3 regions of the Rothia sp. ZJ1223 genome follow, and region 2 is predicted to be linked to each of the others. Evidence: predicted binding sites of a transcription regulator. Region 2 holds the regulator's gene; each other region holds the start of a gene.
What was found. The regulator HrcA, encoded in region 2, represses chaperone genes, less so after heat shock. The targets are predictions, from matches to a motif close to TTNGCACTCGNNNNNNNCGAGTGCNAA.
Positions count from the first base shown of each region.

Region 1: the regulator HrcA is predicted to act here: its motif matches at 2,473-2,499, upstream of groES (co-chaperone GroES).
Region 3: the regulator HrcA is predicted to act here: its motif matches at 2,312-2,338, upstream of groL (chaperonin GroEL).

Region 1 covers NZ_JAFEUT010000002.1:360,832-365,045, forward strand. The annotation lists gene JTP09_RS03995 (acyltransferase family protein) at 1-283, opposite strand, end outside; gene groL (chaperonin GroEL) at 438-2,033, opposite strand; gene groES (co-chaperone GroES) at 2,076-2,369, opposite strand; gene JTP09_RS04010 (class I SAM-dependent methyltransferase) at 2,551-3,927, shown strand; gene JTP09_RS04015 (glutamate--cysteine ligase) at 4,016-4,214, shown strand, end outside.
Region 2 covers NZ_JAFEUT010000001.1:123,997-128,210, reverse strand. The annotation lists gene dnaJ (molecular chaperone DnaJ) at 1-1,057, opposite strand, end outside; gene hrcA (heat-inducible transcriptional repressor HrcA) at 1,110-2,132, opposite strand; gene JTP09_RS00575 (DUF3097 family protein) at 2,312-3,178, shown strand; gene JTP09_RS00570 (DUF4870 domain-containing protein) at 3,338-3,754, shown strand; gene hemW (radical SAM family heme chaperone HemW) at 3,843-4,214, opposite strand, start outside.
Region 3 covers NZ_JAFEUT010000005.1:228,513-232,726, reverse strand. The annotation lists gene JTP09_RS08500 (threonine/serine exporter family protein) at 1-376, shown strand, start outside; gene JTP09_RS08495 (uracil-DNA glycosylase) at 385-1,071, opposite strand; gene JTP09_RS08490 (DUF3263 domain-containing protein) at 1,148-1,483, shown strand; gene JTP09_RS08485 (LytR C-terminal domain-containing protein) at 1,592-2,176, shown strand; gene groL (chaperonin GroEL) at 2,507-4,135, shown strand.

The DNA.
Region 1 (4,214 bases), on a different contig from region 2:
CCAGCATCACAGTCACTGCCGCCAACGGCACAATACGAGTAAAGGTACGCACCCAGTAAGACAAGATAGCAGACACAAAAACAGGCTCACCGCGCTCCAACTTACGAGCAAAAGAACCCGTCATCAAAAAAGCCGAAATCAGCAGGAAAACATCCACACCCCCAGAAACCTTGCCAAACCAAAAATGGTAGGCAGCAACCAGAGTCAGTGCGAGCGCCCTGAGACCTTGAATTTCGGGGCGAAAAACTGTTTCAGTGGGTTTAGGTGTGGTCGGTGATGTCATCTACCTGAGTATCGCGAACTGTGGGTGAACAAAAAGCAACAGGTGTTAGGTTACTCCCTGTATCTGGAGTGCGTGGGCTACGACAATAGAAAACCCGCCCTTTGTGACTAAACACAAGGGGCGGGATTCTTATCGCTGGTGAAACAGTAGAAGCCTACTTTGAAGTGTTCTCTTCTGTTTCAGCGGGTTTCTCAACGACCAGTGTTTCGGTGGTAAGAACCAGCGCGGCGATAGAGGATGCGTTCTCAAGAGCTGAGCGGGTGACTTTCACGGGGTCAATCACACCGGCTGCGATGAGGTCGCCGTATTCGCCGGTCTTGGCGTTGAAGCCTGACCCCAGTGGCATCTCAGCGACCTTCGAGGTGACAACGTAGCCGTCATGACCTGCGTTTTCAGCGATCCAGCGCAGAGGCTGCACGAGAGCTCGACGTACGATGTCCACGCCGGTCTGTGCGTCCTTGGAGGAAAGCTCAAGACCGTCCAGTGCTTGGAGGGCGTGAACCAGCGCGGTACCGCCACCTGCTACGATGCCCTCTTCAAGAGCTGCACGGGTGGATGACACTGCGTCTTCGATGCGGTGCTTTCGTTCCTTAGCTTCGACCTCGGTTGCAGCGCCCACCTTAATGACGCCGACGCCACCGGCGAGCTTTGCCAGACGCTCTTTGAGCTTCTCCCGGTCCCACTCAGAATCTACGCGTTCTATTTCAGCACGGAGCTGGTCTACGCGCTCGGCAACGTCTTCAGAGGATCCGCCGCCTTCAACGATGGTGGTGTTGTTCTTGGTGACAGTGATACGGCGCGCTGAGCCCAGCTGTTCCATAGTCACTGCGTCCAGGGAGATACCGAGTTCGCCGGTAATGACGGTAGCACCGGTGAGAATCGCCAGATCCTGCATGATTGCCTTGCGGCGTTCACCAAAGCCGGGGGCTTTGAGAGCAACCACGTTGATGTTGCCGCGCAGCTTGTTAACCACCAAGGTTGACAGAGCTTCGCCCTCAACATCTTCAGCGATGATGGTCAAAGGCTTCTTAGCCTGAACGACCTTCTCAAGAACGGGCATCATCTCTGCAACGGTTGAGATTTTGCCCTGGTAAATCAAAACAGCGCTATCTTCAAGCACAGCTTCTGCACGCTCAGGGTCAGTGACGAATGAGGGTGACAGGTAGCCCTTATCGAACTGCATACCCTCGGTGACCTCAAGAGCGATCTCAGTGGTTGAGCCGTCTTCGATGGTGATAACACCGTCCTGACCAACCTTTGAGAAGGCCTCTGCCAGCAACTCACCGATTTCGGGTGATTGGGCAGAAATCGCCGCTACGTGGGCAACTTCGTCGCCCTCTACCGCACGAGCGTTCTCGAGCAGACGCGCAGATACAGCCTTCACAGCAGTTTCAATGCCGCGCTTGATTTCACCGGGTGCGGCACCTGAGGTCACGTTACGCAGCCCCTCAGTCACCAGCGCCTGTGCCAGCACAGTTGCGGTGGTGGTGCCATCACCGGCGACATCGTTGGTGCGGGTTGCTACCTCTTTAGCCAGCTGAGCACCCAGATTCTCGTAAGGGTTCTCCAACTCAATTTCGCGGGCGATAGAAACACCGTCATTGGTAATAATGGGAGCGCCCCACTGCTTATCAAGAACCACGTTACGACCGCGGGGGCCGAGGGTTACCTTGACAGCATTGGCGAGCTTATCGACGCCTGCCTGCAGATGCTTGCGGGCGTCATCATTGAATTCCAGCTGCTTTGCCATGAATTCTTATGCCTCCTTCACGAAGGAAATAGGTCAAAGGCTTTACTTGGTAACTACAGCCAGTACGTCACGTGCTGAGAGAATCAGGTACTCTTCAGCGCCGTACTTAACTTCGGTGCCACCGTACTTTGAGAAGATGACAACGTCGCCTTCTGCAACGTCAACGGGAATACGGTTGCCCTTATCGTCAACGCGACCGGGGCCAACAGCGATAACGGTTGCTTCCTGCGGCTTCTCTTTTGCGGTGTCGGGGATCACCAGACCTGAGGCAGTGGTCTGCTCAGCTTCTTTGATCTGAACAACAATGCGGTCTTCCAAAGGCTTAATGCTTGCCATGGGATTACTCCTTGGTGAAAATGTACGAACAGTTTGGGCACTGCCCACATCTGTATGCTCGATAGACCATGCCTGTCGTCGCGGTGCCAGAAACAGCCCATCATTAGCACTGTAGGCAGTCAAGTGCTAACTAAACTTTAGAACCGTCCACGCACCAGGGTCAAGACGGGAGCAGTTCTTTATGGCTGTGGGCATAACTGTATTCGCTACCCTGTACCGTACGATTATTGGTGTGAGCGCTTTACCCCATCATTTACCCATCATATCTGCCGATGCCATCGAACTATCAGGTGAGCACCAAGACCTCATAGCTTCTTTAGTGCCCTACAATGCCGATCAGACGTTGCACGCAGTAACCTCTCTACGAAAAGCTGGGATAGACGCCGAAACATCAGCTTTCCTGCTCTCTCAGGCAAAGCTACGCACTAAAGCTCAGGCAAAGTTTGGTGATTTAGCCCATCACTTACTCCTCACTGACGCCGGTTTAGAGCAGGCAACCAGAGCCGCCGTTGCCGCTGCTCACGCACGTCGTTTTGCTGAAGCCGGTATTGAATCGGTTGCCGATTTGGGCTGCGGCATAGGTGCTGATTCTCTTGCTTTCGCGCGTGAGGGCTTGGCGGTGACAGCTGTTGAGCTTGATGCCGAAACCGCAAAAATTACCGCCCACAACCTCAGCGGCTACCCCACAGCCCAGGTGATACAGGCTGATATCACAGCCCTCAATGTTGAATCACTGACTGATACCCAAGGACGCGCTGTTCAGGGGCTGTGGTTAGACCCGGCACGACGCGAGGTAGAGGGTGGAACCACTTCTAAACGAGTCTGGGATGCAGAAGCCTTTTCTCCCCCACTCTCCTTTGTTCGGCAACTAGCTGCCCGCGGTATACCCATGGGCGTCAAGATGGGACCGGGTATTCCACACGATCAGATTCCCGCAGAGTGCGAGGCTCAGTGGGTGACGCACGCAGGTTCACTGGTCGAAGTCATTCTTTGGTTCAACGCTCTTGCACGCCCCGAGGTAGGTCGCGCGGCAACGGCGCTCTCCGATAATCCGGTGACCCCGCGCGTCCTGGGTGAAATTGTTGCCCACCACGATGAAGCACCTGCCGACGAGGTACCACTTGCACCGGTGGGCGATTTTATCTACGAACCAGATGCGGCGGTTATTCGCGCCGGTCTGGTGGCTCCACTAGCTAAAGCACTCGGCGCGCACCTCATCGACCCGAATATTGCCTACCTAACCACACATCACGAGGTGGAATCCCCTCTAGTTACCGGCTACCGGGTGCGAAGAACACTGCCCCTGCACGAAAAACACCTCAAAAAATGGGTCAAGGAAGAAGGCATCACCACCCTCACCATCAAAAAACGAGGGGTCGATATTGTGCCAGAAACCCTGCGCAGCAAACTTCTCGCCGGGGTCAAGAAAAAGAAAGGTGCAGTAAAAGCCGCAACCCTGATAGCCACCCGCATCGGCACCGGCAACAACTCACAGCGCTTTGCCCTCTACGTTGAGCCGCTACCATTTACTGCCGCACCGTCACACAAAGCAAAATAGCAGACCCTCAATGCCACGATTTTTTTCGTTCACCAGCACCAGTAAACTACGATGAAACCAGAGAACCCAACGTCAAAGGTGAATGTATATGATCCCCTTCTCTGATTCAGCCCAATCAACCATCGGTGTTGAGTGGGAACTTGCCCTGGTTGATCGTGAGACCCGCGAGTTGGCTTCTCGCGCCCAAGAGGTTTTTACCGCTCTTGAGCAGGACGCGCCGCACCTACTCAGCACAGACAGCGGGGCGCACATCACCGGTGAGTTTTTGGATAATACCGTAGAGCTGG
Region 2 (4,214 bases):
CCAAGTCTTCATTACGCGATGCTGCGAACTGCTGCAACAAATCGCGCTGGTGGTCGGTGAGGTCAGTGGGAATCCGAACTTCAAGGTGTACGCGGAGGTTACCGCGTCCGCCCGCACGTAAACGGTTCACGCCCAATTCCTTGAGGGTGACAACATCACCTGACTGAGTGCCGGGCTTAACCAAAATTTCCTGCGGACCATCATAGGTCTCAAGGGTGATAGTGGTACCCAAAGCTGCTGCCGCCATCGAAATAACCATAGTGGCGTGCAAATCATCGCCCTCACGGGTGAAAGTTGAATCCTGGTTGACGTGCAACTCAACGTACAGGTCACCGTTAGGACCACCTGCCACACCCGCTTCACCCTGACCAGCTAGGCGAATACGAGTACCGTCTGCTACACCCGCAGGAATTTTAATAGTGAGCGGCTTGCGCTCGCGCACGCGTCCCTCACCGTAGCACTCGTTACAGGGGGTCTTGATAACGGTGCCGTAACCGTTACAGCTGGGGCACTGCACCGGCTGAACAACGGTACCCAAGATTGACTGCACCTGACGCTGCATGTACCCCTGACCGGCACAGGTATCACAAGTTTCGGGGTGGGTACCGGGCTCAGCTCCTTCACCCGCACAGTGAGAACACACCACAGCTGTATCAACGGTGATTTCTTTATTGATGCCGAAAACAGCTTCACGTAAATTAATACGGACGTTAATCAGCGCATCCTGACCCTGGCGGGTACGGCTTGCCGGGCCCTGGGGCTGCTGGCTGAAGAAGGTGTTGAAAATATCTTCAAATCCACCGAAGCCACTGAAACCGCCACCGCCGCCAAAGCCCTGGGCGTTGCCGTTTTCGTTGCCCGTACGATCATAGATATCGCGCTTCTGCGGGTCAGAAAGAACCTCATAGGCGTGCGATACCCTCTTGAACTCTTCAGCTGCCTCTTCGCCAGGGTTGATATCGGGGTGCAGCTTGCGAGCTTTCGTGCGGTATGCCTTCTTAATCTCTTCAGCGGTGGCATCGCGTGAAACGCCGAGGGTGTCGTAATGGCTGCTCACTAAATATTCTCTTTCTGTAGATCGCTGTGTATTTTTAGAAAAAATGTGGGAGTTAGTGGTTCAAAGTTTTGGAAAGGTAAGATGCTACCGCTCGTACCAGAGTGATATTGCCGGGGTAGTCCATGCGAATGGGCCCCACGATACCTATTTTCGCGGTGTTGTTAAAGCCGTAACCTGTTGCTACCACGGCGGCGTCGGTGAGTGGGTCGAGCTGACTTTCTGCACCGATTTTAACTGAAAATCCCCGTTGATCGTGGGAAAGTTCCTCTAACAACCTTAAGACTACTACCTGTTCCTCTAGAGCATCGAGAATCGGGGCGATGCTGTGAGGAAAATCTTGGGTTGATTGGGCGAGGTAAGAAGTCCCGGCAAAAGTCATACGGTGAGGTTTCGCTTCATCTGCAAGCTGTTGTAGAGCGTCGTTGAGGGCGACGGGGTATGAAGTAGTTTCTCCTGTGCTCGCCGGGCAGACACGTCCTAGTTGTTCCAGGGGTTGCCCGAGGTAGGTGCTACGTAAGAGAGCTGCGATTGCGGCGCTATTAATGTGCTGCCGTTGGCTCTGCCCATTGTGGTCAGTTGCGTCAAACGTCAAGACCCTCTGCAGAACTTCTGCGTTGCTGAGCACCACCAAGACCATGAGCTGTCTATCAGCCACCTCAATAACGTCGATATGCCTAATGGTGAGCGATTCCTCTACTGGGTGCTGAATCACAGCTACCTGCCGGGTGAGTTGCGAGAGCAACCTGACGGTTCGATCCATCAGCTGGTCAATGTCGGTCGCCCCGTCGAGAAACTGGGCTATGGCTCGACGCTGGGGTTCGTTGAGGGGTCTAACTCCGGCTATTTTGTCGACGAAAAGACGGTAGCCATCGTTGGTAGGGATTCTGCCGGCGCTAGCGTGAGGTGCACTAATCAACCCCTGCTCTTCAAGATGAGCCATATCGTTACGAACAGTTGCACTTGAAACACCAAGACTATGACGCTCAATGAGGGCTTTGGAGCCAACCGGCTCACGCGAATGAACGTAGTCCTCAATAATTGCTTGTAAAACCTGAAAATGTCGTTCACGGTTCATGCGGGGCATCCTCCTTTCTCTACGCAGCAGTCCGATAAAAATTAGCACTCTTAGGTGCCCAGTGCTAACACTAACTCTAATACTGTAGAGGCAGTGCGCTCCAGTTCGTACGCTCAAGGCTCAAGGGTAGCGCGTAGAATACTGATGTAGATACGTGCGCTAACCACCAAGGAGACACTATGAGCCAGCCCTGGGGTGCCCGAGATTTGGGTGCTTTATCTCAACAACACCGTGGTACGGCATCCCGCGCCCTCTACCTAGCGCCTAGGCTTCTTCTAGAGGATGTTGAGAGCGGCTGGGTAGGGGTCGTTGTCTCTTTTGAGACTATCGGAGGCATGCAGGTGTTCGGTCTAGAGGACGCTGCCGGGCGGGTTAAAAAGTTCCCGTTGGGCGCCGGTTTTCTTCTAGAAGGGCAGCCTGTCACGGTGGTTGCACCCAGGAGTAAAAAACAAGCCCCAGTGCGTAAGATTTCCCGTTCGGGCTCCTTTGAGGTTGCCAATGCGCCTGCGAAGGTGGCGCGCGCGTCCCGTCTGTGGGTTGAAGGTACGCACGATGCAGAATTGATTGAGAAAGTCTGGGGTCACGACCTACGTGTGGAGGGCATTGTCGTAGAGCCCCTGCACGGTGTTGATGACCTTGCCGCTGCTATGAGGAGTTTCGCACCGGGGCCGCAGCGTAAACTCGGTATTTTGGTGGATCACCTCATCAGCGGAACCAAAGAAAGTCGCATCGTTACCGAAGCGCTCGCCGTTCCCGGTGCCCGCGGTAACGTGGAAATTGTTGGTCACCCCTTTGTTGATGTCTGGCAGGCTATCAAACCCCAGGCGCTGGGATTAAGCCGCTGGCCCACCGTGCCCCGCAGCGAAGAATGGAAAAAGGGCATGCTCAAACGGTTAGGGCTCCCCCACGATTCGCAGGAAGACATCGCTCACGCCTGGAAGTTCATGCTCTCAAAAGTTAATTCGTACGCTGATTTAGAACCCAGTATTTTGGGACCGGTAGAATCCCTCATTGATTTTCTCACCGACGATGTGAAGAAAGTGTGACATAAATCTTTCGAAGATTTACCGTAAATGTGGGGTTTGAAACTGCGCCTGTTACCGCTCAGTATCTAAAATATTCAAGAACCCCGTAGCCTGTTGTAATGACACTAACAGAGCTTCACCCTGCTTGATCTTTACCCTTTTATGAAAACGAGTACATTCTTGAAAACAACCTCACAGGTTCCCGCCGAATCGCAGTTTAATGGCACCGCAGCAGCTGCCGGCAAACTGAGCGTTGCTGAAGACAGAAATATAGCGACGCTCGCCCATTTTGGTGGTGTACTGGGTTGCATTCCCTCAGCAGTTATCTACTACCTGTACAAAGGACGCGCGCCTTTCGCCCAGCAGGAAGCCCGCGAGGCATTGAACTTCACTCTGCTGCCTACCATTATTGCGTTGGCATCATTCTTCTTATCAAGCCTTCCCGGCATTGGATGGATTTTCGGTTTGGTAGCAGCGCTAGTGTGGGTTATACTGGCGAGTATGTCGCTCTATGCAGGTATTCGTGTTAACCGCGGCAACCCCTACCAGTACCCACTGAACACCCGCCTCTTCGATGTGATTCGTGTTCGTCGCTAGGGTTATCTGTTTCACCAACAAGTTTTCATAGATAAACCGCCTCTCTTCATTTCATGAAGAGAGGCGGTTTCTTGATTAAAAGAACTGTTTATAGTTCGGGGAGCAACTCACGAGTAACAGCATCGCCCAGCAGTCTGCCATTGAGGGTGAGAACAAGGCGTCCGTTTTTCAAGGCTTCAGGCTCAACTAAGTCTTGGTTCAGCAACCACTGAAGTTTAGCGTCCAGAGCCTGCCCGTGTACCTGCTGTAGTTTGTTGATTGAATACCCCTCAATGGTTCGCACCATGAGCATGATGTCCTCAAAGTTCTTGGTCTTTTCTCCGAGAACTTCACGGGCTGCCGCCGGGGACTGCCCGAGGCAGATCTTACCGGAGTAAGCCACGGGGTGCTTAACATTCCACCATCGGGTGCCATTCAGATGTGAATGAGCACCGGGCCCAACACCCCACCAATCCTGGTT
Region 3 (4,214 bases), on a different contig from region 2:
GTCTTTGGTGGGGCAGGCTGTGTACTACGGTTTTAGCACGGTGACGGGGTTAGAGGTAACCCGCGTCAATGCTGTTTTGGCGGCGTGTACGGTCGGCGGTTTGAGCACTTATTTGGCGTATAAACTTCACGCACCCCAAGTGATTTTCTCGGTCTGCGGCATTATGTTTTTGCTGCCGGGTTTGACTTTCTTTAGGGGGTTATATGCCTTTAGTGTGCATAACAACGAATCCTACGGGGCAGATGGCATGATCAACGCAGGCTCAACAGTTCTTGCCCTCGCTGGTGGGGTGGTACTGGGGGGTTACCTGATGGAAAACGCCATTGCCCGCTGGGGTAGCAGCGCCCGCGCCCAGCGTAAGAACTTCAACCGCTAAGAATCTTTTTAGGCAGAGGCGGGTAACTGCCAGTTCACGGATTGGGCACCCTGCTGTATTAGCAGGTCGTTCGTGTGTGAAAAAGGACGTGAGCCAAAGAAGCCCCTGGAAGCACTCAAAGGTGAAGGGTGAGCCGACTCAACACAGGGGTAGCCGCCCAGCAAGGGCTTGCACTTGCGCGCGTCCGCGCCCCAGAGAATACCCACCAGCGGCGTTCCGCGCTGTGCGAGGGCGGTGATGGCGCAGGTAGTGATGGTTTCCCAGCCCTTATTGCGGTGCGAACCGGCGTCCCCGGCACCTACCGAGAGCACTCTGTTTAACAGCATGACACCCTGATTACTCCAGGCGCTGAGGTCACCGTGGGCAGGCGGGGTGATTCCTAAATCTGTGTGCAGTTCTTTATAGATATTCTGCAAAGAGCGTGGCACGGGGCGAACATCGGGTTGCACCGAGAACGAAAGCCCCATTGCGTGACCGGGGGTGGGGTAGGGGTCTTGCCCAATAACGAGCACTTTCACCTCACTCATGGGCCGCTCAAAAGCTCTGAAAATGACGGACGCCGGTGGTAAGGTGGCGCGTCCGGCGGCATGCTCTTCGCGTAGAAAGTTGCCCATTGCACGAATATTCTCTTCGACGGGCGCTAATGCGTGAGCCCAGTCGGCAGCCATAATTTCGTTGAGCGGACGCGCGGGCATAGGCACCCCACCTTTCACGGTTGAAAATTTCGCGGTAGGGTACATACGTTACTAGATAGAAGGTGTGGCGGTCTCTATGGAATCTGAACGAGAACCTACCGGTGAAGTGATAGATGCAATGGAGCAACCGTTATCCGATGAGGACGGTCTTGAAGAAAAAACCGATGAAACGCGGGAACCTGAATCTGACATTCCAACCTCAGCGCTGACTGATATTGAAGCTGCCATTATTGGGTTAGAGAAAAGACGCTGGAAGTACCCCGGCGCTAAAGAGCAGGCTATCCGCCAGCAGTTGAGCTTGGGCCCTATCGCCTACTACCAGCTACTTAACACCATGATTGACACCCCGCGTGTGATCGCTGTTGAGCCTGCCCTGACTCGTCGCCTGCGAGAGCACCGCGATAACGGATGAATTGGGGGAACGGTCCCCCCCCCCTTGAGGAATGTTGCCGCTGCGAACGTGTAGCCTAGAACCACACCTTTTCTTTTTGGAACCCTTTGCACCTCAGGAGTAGCCTCAATGCAGCAGTTTCCCCGCGACGAATTCGATGATGTTGATGAGAGTTCAAAACGCCGCGGAGCGTACCGTGCGCAGGACCCTCTCGCCGGTGCTTCAAAAACCCTGCTACCTCTTATTGGCGCGGGTCTAGCTTCTTTGCTTTTGGGCGGATTCATGTACATTTACTCTCCACAGACATCGGCACCGGGGGCAGCCAAAACTACCGAGGCGAGCGCGTCCGCATCAGAAAGCGAAATCCCCACCGCCGAACCTACCCCCGAAGACACAGGGGAGCCCGTTATCCTTGAAATCTATAACTCTGGTGGAATTACCGGCGCCGCCTCAGATGCAATGAATCTGATTATGGCATCGACTCAAAACGTCACCATCACCCAGGTCGGTAACTGGCAGGGCACCCCGGTTAACGGTTCTATCGTCTACTACGCTGCGGGCTACGAGGACGAAGCAAACGAAGCCGCTGACACCCTGGAAATCCCTTACATTCAGGAGGACCCGACTCAGGCGGTGCCGGTCATTGCGGTGCTCGGACCAGATTACGTTCTTTCTTCGTTGCGCGTTGATAGCGATCAGATGTCTGGCGAATAAAACCATCAAACTTTCACGACGCGCTTGGTAAAAACTGCCCTAGTGGCTGCGGTCTTCGTGCGCTGTGGGCGATTAAAGGAACCTAAACCCCTTGCTATGTTTGCGCTAGAGGTGGCTCAGGTGCCAAGATTGGAATTAGCACTTGAAGTGTGTGACTGCTAACCGCTGTGCTAGGTGATAGCAGCTACCACGCGCAAAAGTAAACTTTTGTGTGAACGGTGAGGGGCGCGCGTCCTGACGATACAGAAAAGTCAGGGTGTTAGACGTTCCGTCCGTCGCGGGCACCGAACACGCGAACACCGACACTACGTCCAGGAGGGCGAAACACCAATGGCAAAGTTGATTGCTTTTGATGAAGAAGCACGCCGCGGTCTTGAAAAGGGTTTGAATACCCTTGCAGACGCTGTCAAGGTAACCCTTGGCCCGCGCGGTCGTAACGTTGTATTGGAAAAGGCTTGGGGCGCACCCACCATCACCAATGACGGCGTTTCAATCGCTAAGGAAATCGAGCTTGAGGATCCTTACGAGAAGATCGGCGCGGAACTCGTTAAAGAAGTCGCGAAGAAGACCGACGACATCGCAGGTGACGGCACCACCACCGCAACCGTTTTGGCTCAGGCACTCGTCCGCGAAGGCTTGCGCAACGTTGCTGCTGGCGCTGACCCGCTGAGCCTCAAGCGCGGTATCGAAAAGGCTGTTGAAGCTGTAACCGCTGAGTTGCTTGAGTCAGCTAAAGAAGTTGAAACTGAAGAAGAAATCGCTGCAACCGCATCAATTTCAGCCGGTGACAAAGAAATCGGCAAGCTCATTGCTCAGGCAATGGAGAAGGTCGGTAAAGAAGGTGTTATCACCGTTGAAGAGTCAAACACCTTTGGTCTTGACCTTGAACTGACCGAGGGCATGCGCTTTGATAAGGGCTTCCTCTCAGGCTACTTCGTGACCGACCCCGATCGTCAGGAAGCTGTTCTTGAAGATCCTTACATCTTGATCGTGAACTCCAAGATCTCCAACGTAAAGGATCTTGTTCCCGTTCTTGAGAAGGTCATGCAGGCTGGTAAGCCCCTGTTGATTGTTGCTGAAGATGTTGAGGGCGAAGCTCTTGCGCTTCTGGTTCTGAACAAGATGCGCGGTTCTATCAAGTCTGTTGCTGTGAAGGCTCCCGGTTTCGGCGACCGCCGCAAGGCTCAGATGGCTGATATCGCTATTCTGACCGGTGGTCAGGTTATTACCGAAGAGGTTGGTCTTTCACTGGATCAGGCAACCATTGACCTGCTGGGTTCAGCTCGCAAGGTTGTTGTGACCAAGGACGAGACCACCATCATCGAGGGCGCTGGCGATCAGGCTTCTATCGAGGGTCGTGTTGCTCAGATTCGCGGTGAAATTGCGAACTCGGATTCTGACTACGACCGCGAGAAGTTGCAGGAGCGTTTGGCGAAGCTGGCAGGCGGTGTGGCAGTTCTTAAGGCTGGCGCAGCGACTGAGGTTGAGCTCAAGGAACGCAAGCACCGTATTGAGGACGCCGTTCGCAACGCGAAGGCTGCTGTTGAAGAGGGTATTGTTCCCGGCGGTGGCGTGGCTTTGATTCAGGCTGGCGTGAAGGCATTTGAGAAGTTGCAGCTTGAGGGCGATGAGGCAACTGGCGCGAACATCGTGAAGGTCGCTATCGACGCTCCCTTGAAGCAGATTGCTGCTAACGCAGGTCTGGAACCCGGCGTTGTTGTTGATAAGGTACGTGGTCTGCCCGTAGGTACCGGTCTCAACGCTGCAACCGGCGAGTACGAAGACTTGATGGCTGCCGGCATTAACGACCCCGTTAAGGTAACCCGTTCAGCTCTGCAGAACGCAGCTTCCATCGCAGGTCTGTTCTTGACTACCGAAGCTGTTGTCGCTGACAAGCCTGAGCCTGCTGGTGCGAACCCCGCAGCTGGCATGGATCCGGGCATGGGCGGCATGATGTAAGTTACCGGCTTATGACTCAGGACGTCGCATCCCCACTCTCAATGCAACTTTTAGGTTGATGAGGAGAGTGAGGACGCGG